3 regions of the Ewingella sp. C233 genome follow, and region 2 is predicted to be linked to each of the others. Evidence: predicted binding sites of a transcription regulator. Region 2 holds the regulator's gene; each other region holds the start of a gene.
The links. Region 2 encodes LexA, which represses DNA repair genes until DNA is damaged. Its sites were predicted from a motif close to TNCTGTATGTACATACAGNA; they were not measured.

Region 1: uvrB (excinuclease ABC subunit UvrB) is a predicted target of LexA. The motif match lies at 3,776-3,795, and genes of this name have one in related genera.
Region 3: rmuC (DNA recombination protein RmuC) is a predicted target of LexA. The motif match lies at 3,147-3,166, and genes of this name have one in related genera.

Annotation. Positions count from the first base shown of each region.
Region 1 covers NZ_JBUZRI010000001.1:2,300,487-2,307,224, reverse strand. The annotation lists gene bioF (8-amino-7-oxononanoate synthase) at 1-607, shown strand, start outside; gene bioC (malonyl-ACP O-methyltransferase BioC) at 591-1,382, shown strand; gene bioD (dethiobiotin synthase) at 1,526-2,206, shown strand; gene ACZRKO_RS10395 (ABC transporter ATP-binding protein) at 2,196-2,906, opposite strand; gene uvrB (excinuclease ABC subunit UvrB) at 3,887-5,893, shown strand; gene ACZRKO_RS10385 (VF530 family protein) at 6,107-6,481, shown strand; gene yvcK (uridine diphosphate-N-acetylglucosamine-binding protein YvcK) at 6,478-6,738, opposite strand, start outside.
Region 2 covers NZ_JBUZRI010000002.1:583,874-590,611, forward strand. The annotation lists gene dusA (tRNA dihydrouridine(20/20a) synthase DusA) at 183-1,211, opposite strand; gene zur (zinc uptake transcriptional repressor Zur) at 1,536-2,057, shown strand; gene ACZRKO_RS15130 (CsbD family protein) at 2,258-2,467, opposite strand; gene lexA (transcriptional repressor LexA) at 2,684-3,292, opposite strand; gene ACZRKO_RS15140 (diacylglycerol kinase) at 3,411-3,779, opposite strand; gene plsB (glycerol-3-phosphate 1-O-acyltransferase PlsB) at 3,956-6,436, shown strand; gene ubiA (4-hydroxybenzoate octaprenyltransferase) at 6,547-6,738, opposite strand, start outside.
Region 3 covers NZ_JBUZRI010000006.1:110,453-117,190, reverse strand. The annotation lists gene ubiB (ubiquinone biosynthesis regulatory protein kinase UbiB) at 1-36, opposite strand, end outside; gene ubiJ (ubiquinone biosynthesis protein UbiJ) at 33-641, opposite strand; gene ubiE (bifunctional demethylmenaquinone methyltransferase/2-methoxy-6-polyprenyl-1,4-benzoquinol methylase UbiE) at 655-1,410, opposite strand; gene rmuC (DNA recombination protein RmuC) at 1,553-3,103, opposite strand; gene ACZRKO_RS20855 (DedA family protein) at 3,261-3,788, opposite strand; gene ACZRKO_RS20850 (tyrosine-protein phosphatase) at 3,864-4,646, opposite strand; gene udp (uridine phosphorylase) at 4,764-5,519, opposite strand; gene ACZRKO_RS20840 (dienelactone hydrolase family protein) at 5,949-6,738, shown strand, end outside.

The DNA of each region.
Region 1 (6,738 bases), on a different contig from region 2:
CGATGCCGCACCGCTTTGCTGTCTTCATCGTTTATCGCAGGCGCACGGCAGCTGGCTGATGGTCGATGATGCCCACGGTGTCGGCGTGCTCGGTGAGCAGGGGCGCGGCAGCTGCTGGCAGCAGAATGTACGGCCGGAACTGCTGGTGGTGACTTTTGGCAAAGCGTTCGGATGCAGCGGTGCTGCGGTGTTATGTGATGACGCCACCGCGGATTACCTGTTGCAGTTTGCCCGTCATCTGATTTACAGCACCGCCATGCCCGCCGCACAAGTTTGTGCCCTGCAGGCCAGCCTGCGCTGTATTCAGCAAGGCGACGACCTGCGTGATAAACTGGCGGCCAATATTGCCCGTTTCCGTGCAGGCGCTGCCGGTTTGCCTTATCAACTGACGGCTTCTGCCACGGCTATTCAGCCGCTGATTGTCGGTGAGAATCAGCCGACGTTGGATCTGGCGCAGCGGTTACGTGAGCGTGGTGTATGGGTCAGTGCGATCCGCCCGCCGACCGTTCCGCGGGGCAGCGCAAGACTGCGCATTACCCTGACGGCTGCCCATCGGCCCGAAGATATCGATTTTTTGCTGGAGTCCCTTCATGGGTGCAGTCACTGAATTAGTGAACAAACAAGCGGTGGCCGACGCGTTCAGCCGCGCCGCCGTCAGTTATGAAAGCGCCGCACAATTGCAGCGCGACGTGGGTGAACAACTTATTAGCATGGTGGCAGAGACTCATCAGGCCGCCGGTTTGTCCCTGCTCGACGCCGGTTGCGGCACCGGTTATTTCAGCCGCCGCTGGCGTGACATGGGCAAACAGGTCACCGCGCTGGACTTGTCCCAGGGCATGATCGACATGGCCCGCGCGCAGGATTCCGCCCACCATTATCTGCCAGGTGATATCGAACGTTTACCGCTGGACGATGGCGCGGTGGATATCTGTTTCAGCAATCTGGCCGTGCAGTGGTGTAATGCGCTGCCGCGCGCGCTCGAAGAGATGCACCGCGTCACGCGAGTTGGCGGGCTGGTGCTGTTCTCCACGCTGGCGGAAGGCTCGCTTGGCGAACTGGCTGCGGCCTGGATGAAAGTCGATGGTCGTCGTCACGTTAACCAGTTTCTGACGCCGGACAAAATCGCCGAAGCCTGTGCGCCGTATCGCCACGATGTGCAGTTCAGCCAGCACACTGTTCTGTTCCCTGATGCGATGTCGCTGATGCGTTCGCTCAAAGGTATCGGCGCGACGCACATCAAAAATGGCCGCCTCGGCGGGCTGGGCGGTCGTGACCGTCTGGCGTTGCTCGAAAAACACTACGCCCGTCAGGACGGCATGCTGCCGCTGACTTACAAGCTGGTGTATGGCGTCATCAATGTCGAAACATTAATCCCAAGATAAAACCCTGCGTCCTTGACGCTGTCTCTGCGTTAGCTGCGCGAGTTCACCCGAATCACTGACTGATGTCAGCTCATCGGGATTTACGCGCTGGCCGCCCTGATACAGCGCCAATGACGTTGGATTTCAGCAAGGGTCACAAGAAAATGAAAAAAACCTTCTTTATCACCGGCACCGATACCGAAGTCGGAAAAACCATCGCCACGACGGCCTTTTTGCAGGCTGCGGCGCGTGCCGGATTTTCTACCGCAGGGTATAAGCCGGTGGCCTCGGGCAGTGAAATGACGCCTGAGGGCGCGCGCAACAGTGATGCGCTGGCGTTACAGGCCAACAGCTCCGTGCGGCTTAGTTATGACGAAGTGAACCCGTGCACCTTTATTGAGCCGACGTCGCCGCATATTGTCAGCCAGCTCGAACAGCGCCCGATTGCGCTCGATACCCTGACCCGGGGGCTGCGACATCTCGAACCTAAAGTGGACTGGACGGTAGTGGAAGGGGCGGGAGGATGGTTTACGCCGCTTAACGAGCAGGAGACCTTTGCCGACTGGGTGACAGCGGAACAACTGCCGGTGATTTTAGTAGTGGGAATGCGGCTGGGATGTATTAACCATGCAGTACTCACCGCGCAGGCCATCGCACACAGCGGTTTGCGACTGGCGGGCTGGATAGCCAACGACGTACAGGAAACGGGGAAGCATCATCAGGCTTATCTGGCTACGCTCACGCGGTTGCTGCCTGCGCCACTGCTGGGCGAGATCCCGTTCCTCGGTACGGCGACCGGCGGAGATATCGGGCACTATCTGAATCTGGATGGCCTCACACCGTGAGGTGATCTTTTACCAGCCCGTCATCCAGTTCTGCCAGCGTGCCTTGCGCCACATTACGCCCGCCGTCGAGCAGGCAGAAGCGGTCAGCCACGGTGCGGATAAACGGCAGTTTATGACCGACCAGCAGTAGCGTCAGCCCCAGATCACGGTTCAGGCGGTGAATAATATTGCCCATGTTCGCCGCCATCGCCGGGCTGGTGTGCTCGGTTGGTTCATCGAGGATCAGCAGTTCGGGCTCCAGCACCAGTGCCCGGCTGATGGCCAGTTGCTGCTGCTGGCTTTCGTCGAGTTCACCGGCCTTATGTGCGCCTCTCTCTTTTAAATCCGGAAACAGCTCATAGACCTGCTCGGGTACCCGTCGGGTTTTATTGCGCCCGGCCATCATGGCAATTTGCAGATTCTCATTCACGCTCATTTGCGAAAAGATCTGACGGCCCTGTGGCACGTAGCCGATGCCCATCTGTGCCCGGCTTTCCACCGGTAAATTCAGCAGGCTCTGCGGCTCCTCATTGGCCGACTGCCAGGAGATGGTGCCGCTTTTCACCGGAAGATGGCCCATGATGCAGTTGACCAGCGTGGTTTTACCGACGCCGTTACGGCCGATAAGGCCGGTACACTGCCCGCGATACAGCTCCAGATTGATATCCCACAGGATATGGTTCTGGCCATAATATTGATTCACCGATTTAACACTTAACATCAGAGCGTCCTCCCTCTATCCCCCTGTCTCACTGGCTCTGTAATGCCGCTGGCAGTCGGGATGGTTAATGTACATTGACGGTCATTGTCATCTTTCTGACATTTGTATTGCGCTGTTAAGGTGGTGTCTTAGACGTTATGGATGTTGCAACTCTCAGGCCAAGTTTGGGGTCATACCTCCTAAAGAGTAAGTTGCGAGAATGTAAACAGCCCGGTAGCCAAAGCCGTGAACAAAATGTTAATCAGCGGTAATGAATCAGACAAATATCGGACCCTTAGGTGCACTTTGCCAGTGCCTGAAACGGTGATTTTGGTGCAATGCATCAGCGTGGCTAAAGCAAAAAAATCCTCGCGACATGCACTTTTTCATTTTGCAATATCTGCGACACAGGATATCTAGGCAAAATCGGCATATATAAAGAAGTAAAAATGGCTAAAAATAACTAAAAAACATCACACGCAGACCGCTGGAGATGAAAGGGCGATTTTTGGTAGGTCGCGCTGCGCGTGGCACGATGTGAGTTATCCACCATTCCTGTGGATAACCATGTGCATGAGCGTCGGGAAAGTTCCTGCAAGCGAGTCAGGACGCGGGCTGCACTCACTTTGTCTGGAATCGCCGCTTTTTTGATAAAAATATATATTTCAATAAGTTAACTAAAATCAAGCTTTGTCAAATCGCGTTATCCCGTCAGTGTCAATTTTCGTCAACCTGTGGTCAGAAAGTTAATTCGTGTTAATAACTGGGGATAAATGTTCTGCGATGGGGAAAATGTGGCTGAACTGAAAACCTAAAAAAGTGCAGAGAGGTAACATTTTCAAAGTCAGGATGTCAGGCCGTTAAAAAATGAACTGAACGTAGTCATTGGAAGCTGGTTTTATATCCAGTACTATATCGCTGGCAAAAATCGCGGAGTCTTCCATACTGAGTCTCCTTAGCCGGTGTTGTGTGTTCCTCCTCTTCAGTCAGGTAGCCCGTCAATGAGTAAAGTATTCAAACTGCATTCCGATTTTAAACCGTCAGGCGATCAGCCTGAGGCCATACGCGCACTGGAAGAGGGGCTGGAGAACGGGCTTGCACACCAGACGTTGCTCGGTGTCACCGGCTCAGGGAAGACGTTTACCGTCGCGAATGTGATTGCGGACCTCAACCGGCCAACCATGGTGCTGGCACCCAATAAGACGCTGGCTGCCCAACTCTATGGTGAGATGAAAGAGTTTTTCCCGGATAATGCCGTTGAATATTTTGTCTCCTATTACGATTACTATCAGCCGGAAGCCTATGTACCCAGTTCTGATACATTTATCGAAAAAGACGCCTCGATAAACGAACACATCGAACAAATGCGCCTTTCTGCCACTAAAGCCCTGCTGGAACGCCGTGATGTGATCGTTGTCGCGTCGGTTTCTGCTATCTACGGTCTGGGTGATCCGGACCTCTATCTGAAGATGATGTTGCATTTGACCAAGGGCATGATCATCGACCAGCGCGCGATTTTGCGCCGTCTGGCAGAACTGCAATATGCCCGCAACGATCAGGCTTTCCAGCGCAGTACGTTCCGCGTTCGTGGCGAAGTGATTGACGTCTTCCCGGCGGAGTCTGACGATCTGGCGCTGCGTATTGAGCTGTTTGACCAAGAGGTCGAACGCCTCTCGCTGTTTGATCCGCTGACCGGCCAGGTGCAGCATGAGATCCCGCGTTTTACCATCTACCCGAAAACCCACTACGTGACGCCGCGCGAACGTATTGTGCAGGCGATGGAAGAGATCAAAGTTGAACTGGCGGACCGGCGTAAAAACCTGCTCGACAATAACAAACTGCTGGAAGAGCAGCGCATCAGTCAGCGCACGCAGTTTGATCTCGAAATGATGAACGAACTCGGATATTGCTCCGGCATCGAAAACTACTCGCGCTACCTCTCAGGGCGCGGGCCGGGCGAGCCGCCTCCGACGCTGTTTGACTATCTGCCAGCCGACGGCCTGCTGATTGTTGACGAGTCCCACGTCACCATTCCGCAAATCGGCGGTATGTACAAAGGTGACCGTTCGCGCAAAGAGACGCTGGTGGAGTACGGTTTCCGCCTGCCTTCCGCACTCGATAACCGCCCGATGCGCTTTGAAGAGTTCGAAGCCGCTGCGCCGCAAAGTATTTATGTTTCCGCCACGCCGGGCACGTATGAAATGGAAAAATCCGGCGGTGACGTGGTCGAACAAGTGGTACGTCCGACCGGTCTGCTGGATCCGCTGATTGAAGTGCGTCCGGTGGGCACGCAGGTCGACGATTTGCTGTCAGAGATCCGCAAACGCGTCGAAGTGAACGAGCGTGTGCTGGTCACCACGCTCACCAAGCGTATGGCTGAGGATTTGACGGAGTATCTGGAGGAACACGGCGAGAAGGTGCGTTACCTTCACTCTGACATTGATACCGTCGAGCGTGTGGAGATCATTCGTGATTTACGCCTCGGTGAGTTCGACGTGCTGGTCGGTATCAACTTACTGCGCGAAGGGCTGGATATGCCGGAAGTGTCGCTGGTGGCGATCCTCGATGCAGACAAAGAGGGTTTCCTGCGTTCCGAGCGTTCACTGATTCAGACCATCGGCCGTGCGGCGCGTAACCTCAATGGCAAAGCCATTCTTTATGGCGACAGAATTACCAAATCGATGGCGAAAGCGATTGAAGAGACCGAGCGTCGTCGCGCTAAGCAGGAACTCTATAATACCGAGCATGGTATTACGCCGATGGGTCTTAACAAGAAGATCTCCGATATCCTGCAACTCGGCCAGCCGAAGACCAAGAAAAACAAAGACAAACGTGATGCGGCGGCGTCAGAAACCGTCAAGCTGCTCACGCCGAAAGCGCTGGACCAGCGTATTAAAGAGCTGGAAAGTAAGATGTATGCGCACGCGCAGAATCTGGAGTTCGAAGAGGCGGCCAGTACGCGTGATGAGTTGCATGCGTTGAGAGCGCAATTTATCGCTCTCTCCTGATCCCCTTCATCTTTCATGTTGCAGCGGTGTTGGCTTCCCTCGCGAACCCCAGTCACTTAGTTAGCTACGTTCCTGAGGATTCGCTCGGTTGCCGCCTTGCTGCACCATAAAATTTATCGGGGATACCTGCTGTGGAATAATTAAGGCGCGCTGCGCTGGCATGGAAAAAATGCTAGACTGCGCGCCCGTTAAAAACGACTTGCGAGCGAGCCAATGACTGACACCCCTCCCCAGAAACCTGCTGCGGCAAAAGATCCTCTGCACGGCATCACGCTGGAAGCGCTGCTGACGACGCTGGTCGATAATTTTGGCTGGCCTGCTCTGGCGTCGCAGGTGAATATCAACTGCTTCAAGAGTGACCCAAGCATCAAGTCCAGCCTGAAGTTTCTGCGTCGCACACCGTGGGCGCGCAAAGAAGTGGAAACGCTGTATCTGGACTTTGTCGAAGGTCATTTACGCCCGGACATGACGCGCAGCAAACGCCGCACGCCATTGTCAGAACAGAAACCGCAAAAACCGAAAGTCAGCACGGCTAAACCCGCTGCGGACAGCCCGTGGAACAACCATCCGCTGACGAAAAAATCTTAAATCATCCGCTGCAACGCTTCTTCTAACGCTTTTCGAAGTAACTCGCGGTCATGACGATAAGGGATATCACTGGCTTCGAGAGTGGTTTGAATGATCAACCTCTCACTGGCGTCGTCGATATTCACTTTAGGCCCGACGATCGCGGCATCAACGGCGCGGCGTCCGATCTGTTGCTCGATCAGTGAAAGCTTGTCATGCAGCGTCAGTGACGCGGCCGCGACGCTTAACTCTTTTCCCAGATTGCCGATGTAAACGAT
Region 2 (6,738 bases):
CGAGAAAACAGAGTCAGCCTGACAAATGCCATCTGAGGTACAGAGGATATTACAAGAAACGTGCCAGAGTGGAGGGTTGCTTAACGCAATGAAAATATTGAATAATTGTCACCAGCCGCAAAATCACGCGGCTGGTGACATCGTCATTTAGACTAATTTTTAGTGAATTTAACCAAGAGCGATCAGACCTGGCTGAATACTTTCTGCGGCTGAGTCACGAGTTGCAATGCTTGCTCAACCACTTCCACGCCCGCGCCCGGTTTATGTGCATTTTCACTGAGGTGGCGACGCCACTGACGCGCGCCCGGTACGCTTTGGAAAATTCCCAGAATATGGCGGGTCATGTGCCCGAGATACGTACCTCGGGACAGTTCTGATTCGATGTACGGATACATGGCGCGGATAATGTCCGGCGCGGTGCGCAGCGACGTATCCATGCCGAACAGCTCACGATCCACGTTCAGCAACAGACCGGGATTCTGGTAGGCTTCGCGCCCGACCATCACGCCATCCATGTGTTGCAGATGCGTTTTGGCTTCTTCCAGCGTTTTGATACCGCCGTTAAGTGCCATCGTCAGGTGCGGGAAATCTTTTTTCAGCTGATAAACGCGCGGATAGTCCAGCGGTGGGATCTCTCGGTTCTCTTTCGGGCTGAGGCCCGACAGCCAGGCTTTGCGCGCATGAATGATAAAGGTATCGCAGCCGCCATTTTCTGAAACTTGTGAAACAAAATCGCAGAGGAACTCGTAACTGTCCTGCTCGTCAATGCCGATGCGGGTTTTGACGGTGACAGGAATCGACACCACATCACGCATCGCTTTCACGCAGTCTGCCACCAACGAGGCTTGCGCCATCAGGCAGGCACCGAACATGCCGTTTTGTACTCGGTCAGACGGACAGCCGACGTTCAGGTTGATCTCATCATAGCCGCGCTCTTCGGCGAGTTTGGCGCAGTGCGCCAAATCGGCCGGATTACTGCCGCCAAGCTGCAACGCCACCGGATGTTCGGCATCCCCAAAGCCCAGATAATCGCCCTTACCGTGAATGATGGCGCCGGTAGTGACCATCTCGGTATAAAGCAGCGTCTGGCCGGTCATCAGCCGGTGAAAATGGCGGCAATGACGATCGGTCCAGTCAAGCATCGGCGCGACTGAAAAGCGTTGGGCAGAGAATGGGGCTGAATAAGGTGTGGCGTTTTGAGTTTCTGACATCGACCTGAGATTCGCTGAAGGTGTTCGGGGCTCCCCGGCAAACACAGTAGGCTTCTACCGGAGGGTAATCGTGGATTATATCACAGAACAAAGATTCAGCATCCCGCCTCGTCCCCGCGGGTTTCAAGCGCCTTGCGCTCAAGCGCGAATATCAGATCATGGGTATCGGAAAGAGAAATGTCGAACAAGCGCTGGCAAAGATGTGCCAAACGATGACCCCTGTCACTGAAATGGCGCATAATTCGGCGATTACCCCGAAGCATGGTAAAATCCGCCTTGCTTGTTCAAAGCATTCAACCCAGCAGCGTATTCAGAGAACCTTTTATGACCCTGACTAACCCGGATCAACTCCTCTCGCAAGTTCTCGCTCAGGCGGAAAAACTTTGCCAGCAGCGCAATGTGCGCCTGACACCGCAGCGTCTTGAAGTGCTGCGTCTTATGACGCAACAACCCGGTGCCATCAGTGCTTACGACCTCCTGGATTTACTGCGCGTCAGCGAGCCTCAGGCTAAACCCCCTACGGTTTACCGGGCGCTGGATTTTTTGCTGGAACAGGGTTTTATTCATCGCGTAGAATCAGCCAACAGCTATGTTCTGTGCCACCACTTTGAAGAGCCAAGCCATACTTCTGCCCTGTTTATCTGTGACCGCTGCGGGCTGGTAACCGAGAAAACCACCGACGGCATCGAAGAACGTCTGGCAAAACTGGCAATAGATTCAGGATTTGAATTGCGCCACTCCGTTGTCGAAGCTCACGGATTGTGCGGAGAGTGTAAGGTGGTTGAACAGTGCGACAGCCATGAGCATTGCGAACACGATCATACTATCGTCACTAAAAAGCGTTAATGCATTCAGGGTTTCTGGTTATAGATTGGTAAGGTAGTACAGGGATAGTGCGGGAAAGAAGAATATTGCGGAGGGTAATCTTTTACTCAGCGTTGCAGCAAGGTCGGTACGTCCCTGTACCTTGCATCCTGAAAGCGTTTCCGGGTAGGAGCAGCGTATTTCTCAGGATGCATCATTGATGCGCAAGGGGGAGTTGCGACTTACCAATGATATTTGTTATCCGTTTCCCAGGACTTGAGTTCTTTCTCGGCTTCTTCTTTCTTGTAGCCGTAACGCTCCTGGATTTTACCTACCAGCTGATCACGTTTCCCTTCCACCACAGTCAGGTCATCGTCAGTCAGCTTGCCCCATTTTTCTTTCACTTTACCTTTAAACTGCTTCCAGTTACCTTCGGTTTGGTCCTTATTCATAACAAATTCTCCTATTACCTTGGGTTAGGTTGTCGTGTTTTCTTCAACACGGTAAGTGCTTACCACATGAATAAGAGTAGTTGAGAATTTGGTTTTTACTTCAGATAACAGCGATAATCGCCACTATTAGGATTATTCCAGAGTGGTAAATAGCGATAACCGCTAAAGATTTCACCCGCGGCGGAAAAGAAAATTTGTTTTACCGTCGCAGGTAATTTAGATCCAGTCACCGTTGCGGATAACGCCAACCGCAAGGCCTTCAATACTGAAACTCTGTTCACGCAGATCAACGACGATAGGTTCGAAGTCGCTGTTCTCAGGCAGAAGCTGAACTACGCTACCCTGTTTTTTCAGACGCTTAACCGTCACTTCATCATCAATACGAGCGACGACGACCTGACCATTACGCACATCCTGCGTTTTATGCACTGCCAGTAAATCACCGTCGAGGATACCGATATCACGCATCGACATACCGCTGACACGCAGCAGGAAATCGGCACTTGGTTTGAACATCGCGGGATCAACTTGGTAATGCCCTTCGATATGTTGCTGAGCTAGCAGAGGCTCACCGGCGGCCACACGGCCAATCAGTGGTAAACCTTCTTCCTCTTCCATCAGCAGGCGAATACCGCGTGATGCACCGGAAACAATCTCGATGACGCCTTTGCGTTGCAGTGCTTTAAGGTGCTCTTCCGCCGCATTAGGTGAGCGAAAACCCAAGCGCGTAGCAATCTCAGCACGAGTTGGTGGCATACCGGTGGTGGCGATGTGATCGCGAATGAGGTCGTAGACCTCTTGTTGTCTGACTGTTAAAGCTTTCATCCCGCCCCCTGATTGTTTATACAGTATTGCTGTGAGTATATACAGGTAACCCCTGAATGAAAACCTAAGAGTGAATAAAAACAGATGCTAAAGTAAAATATGGAATCTGTATTCCGCTTTAGAACCAATGCGACCAAAACACACTGACCCAGGTGAAAACTGCCAGTATAATTGTCAGCAGAACCGCCGCAGACCCGATGTCTTTTGCGCGGCCAGACAGGACGTGGAATTCAGGCCCAATACGGTCAATAGCACATTCAACCGCGCTATTTAATAATTCGACGATGACCACCAGCACCAGAACACCCACTAACAAGATGCGCTCAATGCTGGTCACATCGAGGAAAAAAGACAAAATGATGAAGGGCAACACGCCGATCACTTCCTGACGAAAAGCCGCCTCATTTTTCCACGCCGCACTCAGGCCTTTTAGGGAAAAACCAGCGGCTTTAACGATACGGGTAAGTCCGGTAGATTCATTTTTCATGTGTTTTTCGTCTTATCGGAAAGTGTGCGGCATTTTATACTTAAAAGCCCCCGGGTTGCAGCAAGCAAAGCGGCAGCCAGATAGGCCCAGAAAACACACAGAGTATCACCACAGACCACGAATCCAGTTTCTGGTATCCTTGCGGCGAATTGCTAACGAAGAGGCTTCACGTTTTTATGTCAGGTTGGCGTAGACTTTATTATACCTTATTGAATTTACCGCTAAAATTGCTGGTAAAGAGCAAGGTCATTCCGACAGATCCGGTTACCGAGTTGCGTTTAGATCCGACTCGCCCGATCCTGTACGTTTTGCCTTATCATTCGAAGACAGATTTACTGACCTTACGCACTCAGTGCCTGGCGCAGAATCTGCCGGATCCCCTTATTCCATTGGAAATCGACGGCGTACAGCTGCCGAGTCACGTTTTTATCGCTGAAGGGCCGCGTGTATTCACCTATTACACGCCGAAGCTTGAGTCGATAAAACTGTTCCACGACTATCTGGATTTACATCGCAACAACCCGCAATTAGACATTCAAATGCTACCGGTCTCGGTCATGTTTGGGCGTGCACCGGGTCGCGAAGGACAAGAAACGCCGCATCTGCGTGTGCTGAACGGCGTGCAGAAGTTCTTTGCTGTGTTGTGGCTGGGTCGTGACAGTTTCGTGCGCTTCTCCAATACCGTATCGCTGCGCTATATGGCAACCGAACACGGTACGGATAAAACCATCGCACAGAAACTGGCCCGCGTGGCGCGTATGCACTTCTCACGTCAGCGTTTAGCGGCCGTTGGCCCGCGTCTGCCGGTACGTCAGGACCTATTCAATAAGCTGCTGGCGTCCAAAGCGATTGAGAAGGCTGTCGAAGACGAAGCGCGCAGCAAAAAGATCTCCCACGAAAAGGCCCAGCAGAACGCAATTGCTCTGATGGAAGAGATCGCCGCTGATTTCTCCTATGAAGCCGTGCGCCTGTCAGATCGCGTATTAAGCTGGACGTGGAACCGCCTGTATAAAGGTATCAACGTCAATAATGCCGAACGTGTGCGCCAGTTGGCGCTGGATGGTCAGGAGATCGTGTATGTGCCCTGCCACCGCAGCCATATGGACTATTTACTGCTCTCTTACGTGCTTTATCATCAGGGTCTGGTTCCGCCACACATCGCCGCCGGTATCAATCTGAATTTCTGGCCAGCTGGCCCGATTTTCCGCCGATTGGGTGCGTTCTTTATCCGCCGCACCTTTAAGGGCAATAAACTTTATTCGACGGTATTCCGTGAATATCTCGGTGAACTGTTCACCCGCGGTTACTCGGTTGAGTACTTTGTTGAAGGTGGCCGTTCGCGCACCGGACGCTTGCTCGAACCGAAAACAGGCACATTGTCCATGACCATTCAGGCCATGCTGCGCGGGGGTTCACGCCCAATCACGCTGGTGCCGATTTACATCGGTTATGAGCATGTGATGGAAGTTGGCACCTATGCCAAAGAGCTGCGCGGCGCGACGAAAGAGAAAGAAAGTTTTATGCAGATGATCAACGGATTACGCAAACTGCGTAACCTTGGTCAGGGCTACGTTAACTTCGGCGAACCTCTGCCTCTCACGACGTATCTTAATCAAAATGTGCCGACCTGGCGCGAGTCTATCGACCCGATTGAAGCCCACCGTCCCAGCTGGCTGACGCCGACCGTGCAGGACATTGCGGATAAGATCATGGTGCGCATCAATAACTCTGCTGCAGCCAACGCCATGAACTTGTGCTGTACCGCGCTTCTGGCTTCACGTCAGCGTTCGCTGACTCGCGAGCAGTTGACCGAACAGCTCGACTGTTATCTGCAATTGCTGCGCAATGTGCCTTATACCGCAGATTCTACCGTGCCGAATCTGACAGCTGGCCAGCTTCTCGACCACGCGCTGAACATGAATAAGTTCGAAGTCGAGAAAGACAATATTGGTGACATCATCATTCTGCCGCGTGAGCAGGCAGTCCTGATGACCTATTACCGCAACAATATCCATCATCTTCTGGTGCTGCCGTCGCTGATTTCAAGCATCATCATGCACCACCGTACAGTTACCAGTGCCGAGCTACTTCGTCAGGTATCACTGATTTTCCCAATGATGAAAGCCGAACTTTTCATGCACTACAGCAAAGAAGAGCTGCCGACCGTGCTAGAAGTGCTGTGTGCAGAGCTTGCACGTCAAGGACTGATCAAGATCGATGGTGAAACGCTGGCGCTTAATCCTCTGCGTATCCGTCCGCTGCAACTGCTGGCAGCCGGTGTCCGGGAAACACTGCAACGCTACGCCATTACCCTCTCCTTATTGAGCAATAACCCAAGCATCAGCCGCGGTGCGCTGGAGAAAGAGAGCCGGATTATGGCTCAGCGTCTGTCGGTGCTGCACGGTATCAATGCGCCAGAGTTCTTCGACAAAGCAGTGTTCACTACGCTGGTCGGCACGCTGCGCGAAGAGGGTTATATCAATGATATCGGTGATGCCATCCCTGAACATACGCGTGAAATCTACACCATCCTCAGTGATTTAATGACCCCGGAAATCAAGCTGACGATCGAAAGCTCGGGTATGCCATCTGAGCTTCCGCAGCCATCCGTACCCCCCGCTGAGCCCAAAGTCGATGTGCGGGATACCGATCACTAACGAAGCCCACCCGCAGGCTAGCTGGCTTCGTTAAAGGTACGATCAAAAATGCCCGGTTCTCTGTATAAAGAACCGGGCATTTTTTTATAGCTATCAGGATGGCAGCAGCTTCAGAGATTGAAGTTCGACAGACTCATCAGAATGCCGAGGAACAGCACCAGCCCGACATAATTATTCTGGCGGAAGGCGAGGAAACAGGCATCGCGGTCGCGTTTAGCAGTAAGTTTATGCTGATGCGTAAACAGTGCCGCCGCCAGTAGTAACGACCAGTAGAACGGCGCGCTAAGCTGTGTCAGATACCC
Region 3 (6,738 bases), on a different contig from region 2:
AATCAGGTACAGGCGTCGCATTTCACCTGGAGTCATGGCGTATCCTCCAGCTTATTGAAACGCTTATCCAGTGCATCAAGTTCACGGGCCAGCGCGGAGACTTCATCGTTAAACCAGACGACTTCAAGCGCGCCGGGTGCCAGTTTCCACTCTTCAGTGAGCGTTTGTGCCACATAGCTTTGCTGACGTTTAAGGCTATTTTTCAGCAGACGAAAACCCCCAGCTACAGCCTGAGTCAGGCCCTGTGCTGCGATGTCACCAACGTAGGGCGCAAGAAATTCAGCGGGCTCCCACTCAACGAGATCAACCAGTGCGACTAACTGCTGAACAACGGAAATATCGCCTTCCACAATCAGTTCACCGCTGCGCATCAGCGGAGAGAGTTGCTGCCGATCGCGTAATTTTTGCAGCACGGACAACGTTGAAGTCACGGTGCAATCCGCCTCCCCGTCCCACTGTCCCAGAACATCAATCTTCTGCTCACTGAAGATAAACGTCAGCGGAGAGCTCAGTTCCTGCAATTCAACACGCAAAACTTTCCCTGCTAAGCGGGCACGCGCAGATTTTAAACTGCGGTCCCTGAACAGCAGATAATTCAGCGACGTTTCAATCGCGGCGGTCAGTAACGGCGTTAACAACATCGGCATACTCATCTCAGAACTTAAAACCACGGTGCAGCGCGACAATGCCACCGGTCAAATTGCTGTAGGTTACATTTTCGAAACCCGCATCAGCCATCATGCTTTTGAGTGTTTCCTGATCGGGGTGCATACGGATTGACTCCGCCAGATAGCGATAGCTCTCTGCATCCTGAGCGACGAGTTCACCAATGCGCGGCAAAATATGAAATGAATAAGTGTCATAGGCTTTGCTAAGCGGAGCCAGCAGCGGTTTGGAAAACTCCAGCACCAGCAAACGACCACCCGGCTTCAGCACGCGGAACATTGAGCGCAGCGCTTTCTCTTTTTCGGTCACGTTACGCAGGCCGAAAGAAATGGTGATGCAATCAAAATAATTATCAGGGAATGGCAATGCTTCAGCGTTCGCCTGCACGTAGCTGACGTTGCCGACAATACCCAGATTGCGGAGCTTCTCGCGTCCCATCTTCAGCATTGAATCATTGATATCTGCCAGCACCACTTCACCCGTTTCACCGACCAGGCGAGAGAATTTAGCGGTGAGATCGCCAGTACCGCCCGCGAGATCAAGCACGCGCTGCCCGCGGCGAACGCCACTGCTGTCGATTGTGAAACGCTTCCAGATACGATGAATACCAAAGGACATCAGGTCATTCATCAAGTCATATTTGGCGGCAACGGAGTGGAAAACTTCTGCCACCATTTCCGCTTTTTCATCTTTCGCTACGGTACGGAAACCAAAATGCGTGGTTTCCTGCGTCTGCTTTTCCATTTTTTATGCCTGCTTATTCAGTCAAACTCTTGGGGAAAGTGTACCAGAACCCCGGGGAAAGCCCCATCACCGATGCTGATTGAACCTCCAAAGATATTCACAGGAAGAATGACTGAGGAGCAACGGCGATCAGACCTGATTATTATTGTTCGCGTAACCGGTCAGCATCGCTTTCACTGGACTCGGATGACAGCGGTTGGTTCTCTTGTGATGGCGAATTTTCAAGAGAAACGGCGGTTTCCGGTTCGTTATCCGCTTTCGCCTGCTCAGCCAAAGAGGGGCTGATGGGCCGCTTAACCTCAACGCCCAGAGCGCGGAATCCTTCTACCTGACCGATCACGTTACCGCGACCCTGCGACAGTTTATTCATCGCCAGGCGATAACTACCCTGCGCTTTTTCCAAACTTTGCCCCATCGACTCCATATCATCAACGAACAGACGCAGCTTGTCATACAGTCGTGCAGCGCGGTCAGCGATACGCTTGGCGTTCTGACTTTGATGTTCATAGCGCCACAGATTGCTGATAGTTCTTAATGCCACCAGCAATGTGGTCGGGCTCACCAGCATAATGTTGTGCTTAAGCGCTTCGCTGATCAATTCGGGCTCCCGGTCGATAGCCAGCAGGAAAGCCGGTTCGACAGGAATGAACATCAGCACATAGTCGAGGCTGCGCAGCCCCGGTAATTGCTGATAATCTTTGCGTCCCAGCAGACGGATATGACCGCGTACGGAAGCAATATGCTCGTTCAGGGCAATGTCGCGTTCAATATCATCCTGACTGTTGAAATAACGCTCATAGGCCACCAGCGTCATTTTGGCATCAATCACCACATCTTTGTTTTGTGGCAACCGCACCACAACATCAGGTTGCATACGGCTATTGGTATCTACCTGCACGCTGACCTGCGTCTGGTATTCATACCCTTCGCGCAAGCCGGAGGCCTCAAGCACCCGGCTCAGAACAACCTCCCCCCAGTTACCCTGAGTTTTATTATCCCCTTTCAGGGCTTTAGTGAGATTGATGGCTTCACGCGCCATCTGCTCGTTGAGTTGCTGGAGGTTACGGATCTCATGGGACAACGTATGCCGTTCACGCGCTTCCTGACCAAAACTGTCCTGCACCTGACGGCGGAACCCATCCAGTTGTTCACGCAGCGGCAACAACAGCTTGTCGAGGCTCTGCTTGTTTTGCTCGTCAGCACGGCGTCCGCTATGTTCAAAAATACGATTAGCGAGATTTTCAAACTGACTCGTGAGCCGTTGTTCACTGTTGATCAGTAGCCGTTGTTTGTCTTCGGCCGCCATGCGAGTTTCATCAAGGCGCGTCGAGACTTCCCGTAGTTCGGCTTCCTGAGCGCTGTTGATTTCACGCTGAGCTCGCAGTTCCTGATTAAGCTGTTCGCACTCGCTTTGCCAGTGGGCCAGACTCAGCAACTTTTCACGGCTGCCCGCCAGGTCACTGTGCAAATTGCGCAGCTCCAGTTCAGACTGACGGCTATGTTGTTGCACCTGTTGGCGCTCAGCCTTCAGGCTTTCGTTTTCTGCTTGCTGCTGCTCAAGCGCCTGCTGCAGTAGACGGCGTTGGGTTTCATGCTCGGTTTGACGTCGCTGTTGAAGCAGGCTGGCAATCAGCCAGCCCAGCAATAAGCCAGCTAAACCACCGCCCATCAGATAGAGGATGCTGATGTCCACGGACTCTCCATTTCAGTCAATTCTTGCGGCCAAGGTAATGTCATGCTGTATGGATGTCCAGCCCATTTTTAGACGCTTCGATACTTTGCGACACGTCTCGCAAGACGTAATTTCTCACCCGATCCCCTCTTGTACAAACCGGCGTAGCGTCACAAGATCACAACCACCGGCTGAGCCATTGAATACCAAAGGCACCGGGAGCCAGCACGCCAAACGCCCATATCAAGGCAGAGGTAACATTGGCTATTTGGAAATAACGCTGCGGCATACCGCAAATACCGGCCACCAGAGGGACTACCGCACGAAGTGGGCCAAAGAAGCGGCCGATAAAGGCACCGGGCATACCCCACTTTTCAAAGAAGGCATGTCCGCGCTCAAGCATTTGCGGATGTTTTGAAAACGGCCAGAAATTACCAACACGGTCTTTGAAATGGTCGCCAACCCAGTAAGAAAACCAGTCACCGAAGAAGGCACCAGCGGCTGCGGCTGCCCAGATAGGCCAAAAGGGAATACCACTTTCGCCAATCAGTGCGCCCAGCCCTAACAAAATCACGGTGGCGGGAAGCAGCAGTGAGATAAATGCCAGCGATTCACCGAACGCGAGGAAAAAAACAATGGGTACAGCCCAGACCTCATGTGCACGAACAAACTCGGTAGTGAGGTGAATAACGTCGTTAAGGGTCAAAAGATTTCCTCGTAAAACAGGCTTTAAAATCAGAGATTTTGATTAACGGCAAACCGTGCTTCCTGCAGACAAATACTACTCAAGGTAGCGCTCGCGCAGACTCTCACGCTGCTCTGCCGCCAGGCCATACTCTTTTTCCAGCCACAGATCGGTGGAACCGTATAGGTCGTCGATAGATTTTAGCGCGGTGTCGATAAATGCTTCACGCACAGAAAGAACATACGCAAATTTTTCCAACGCTTTTTCGTTGAGCCGGATGGACATTTTATCGAGCATTTGTTCGCGGAAAGGGGCCAGCGTAGTGTCAGTCAGCAGATAGTCTTCCAGCACGGTATTCCGGTCAGCACCCAGCGCAAAAAGCACCAGCGCAGAACCAATACCCGTGCGATCTTTACCCACTGCGCAGTGCTGCACTATCGCACCGCCGGTTGGTTGCATCAGCAGGTTTGCGAGTTGCTGGTATGCCGCATTGTTAAATGGCAGGCGGCGGTAAAGCTCGAGCATAAAAGCTTCAGGTTCAAAGGCGTTGATGGTGTGTTCAGTCAGCTTTTCGAGATTAGCGTTAACTTCATGGCTCAGAGGATTAGCAGGCGCATGGTGATACTGCACACCGTGCCAAAGAACATCGGGCTTGGCGGCGACTTCATCCGTATCACGATAGTCGAGAATATGCGCGACAGGGACTTTACTCAGATAGTCACCATCTTTGGGTGTCAGCGCATCAAGCGAACCGGAGCGATACAACCAGCCGCGTTTGATGCGGCGTCCGTCGGCAGCACTGTTGCCGCCTAATTCGCGGAAATTAATGCCACCTTCAAGAGGAGTCAGCGAGGGATGGAGCAAAATAGTTGCTGTCATAAAAGGTCCTTTTCCTTGAATTATCTATCCTCAGACCTTAACAGATTCACGTTGTAATATAAAAAACGGGCCACCTGAGTAGCCCGTTTTTCATCAGAGAAAGCAAAGCGATAACCTTTAGATCAGGCGACGCGCGGCTTCTACGACGATTTTCACCGCATGACTTTCGGTTTTTTTCATCGTCTCAGCATTAGGAATCTCTTGCTGGGTACGGTTAACGATAACGCCCGCGACCATACCGGCACGCAGCCCCTGGCTTGCGCACATGGTCAACAGCGTCGCAGACTCCATTTCATAGTTCATCACGCCCATTTCCTGCCACTCTTTCATCGACTCTTTAAAGCGACGAACCACGCGGCCAGAGTAGGTGTCATAACGCTCCTGACCCGGATAGAAGGTATCCGAAGAGGCCGTCACACCAATGTGCGTTTCAGCGCCAACGGCCTTCGCTGCGGCAACCAGCGCCGTTGTACAGTCAAAATCAGCGACCGCTGGGAATTCCATCGGGGCGAAATGCAGGCTTGCGCCATCAAGACGCACAGCCGCCGTGGTAACGAGAACGTCGCCCACATTGATGTGTGGCTGAATTGCGCCGGTTGTTCCCACGCGCAGGAAGGTACGGATACCGAGCTGGGCTAACTCTTCAACGGCAATAGAGGTAGACGGGCCACCGATACCGGTAGAACAAACGATGACAGATTTGCCATCAAGCTCTGCGCGCCATGAGGTAAATTCGCGATGAGAAGCCAGACGCACTGGGTTCTCCATCAGTTTGGCGATCTTTTCAACGCGCTCAGGGTCACCAGGAACGATAGCCAGCGTCGCGCCATTTAAATCTTTTTTGGTCAGGCCAAGGTGGAAAACGTCAGACATAACAAACTCCTCTTTATTTAAGGTCATATTTTCGCAGGAGGACACCCGGCTACTCTACTGATCATTGTGCCGTTATTTCGTGACGAACGTCACTATGACGTAACAACAAAAATACGACGTACATTTAAAACGTGATCAAATTCACAATAAAAGCCTTATTTGGCGTTTTTTTATACTGGTTAAAATTCTCTCATTGCCCTTCGAAAACGGTACAGATATCGACCTGTGCGGGCCGATGTCTGTTTTAAAACGTGAGAGGTCGTTTTTACACTCAGGCGAATAACGCCTTCATTCTGAGCCTGAATCTTACGACTTTTTTAGACGTAGCCTAACTATAGGATATGTCTTGTGTCTTGCCGTAGTGACTTTATGGCTATAGTTTAAAAACAACAGCGCGACTTATAGCATAAGAAAAGTATGGAGACCGAAATGAAGAATGACGACTTACCTGTACCTACACCGCAAGTAAAACAGGCTCCGACCAGCTTTGCACCGGCTGTTACTCCTGTCGCCAGTACCACGATACATACTGATGCTGAAGGCCTGCACGCCGGACAGACGACCATCCCGTCTCAAGGTGAGGATATGCCAGCCTATCTTGCGCGCCCGGAGAATTACACCGGGAAATTGCCCGTAGTATTGGTGGTGCAGGAAATTTTCGGGGTGCATGAACACATTCAGGATGTATGCCGCCGGCTGGCGAAACAGGGATATATGGCTATCGCGCCTGAACTCTACTTCCGCCAAGGTGACCCACGCGATTACACAGAAATCAGCGATATCATCGGTAAAGTCGTGGGCAAGGTGCCCGACCAACAAGTGCTCTCGGATCTTGACCACACGGCGCACTGGGCGTCACAGCACGGCGGAGATACCTCAAAACTGGCTATCACCGGTTTTTGCTGGGGTGGTCGTATTACCTGGCTTTATGCCGCGCACAACCCGCAGTTGAAAGCTGGTGTGGCCTGGTATGGCAAGTTAGTGGGTGACAAAACGCTGACCAGCCCGACACACCCCGTGGATGAAGCGGTCGATCTGACGTCACCGGTACTCGGTTTATATGGCGGCCAGGACTCAGGCATTTCGCTCGAGAGTGTGGAGACCATGCGTCAGGCTATCCGCGCCGCGAATGCCACGGCAGAAATCATCGTTTATCCGGAAGCCGGTCATGCTTTTAATGCCGATTACCGGGCCAGCTACAATCCCGAAGCCGCTGCCG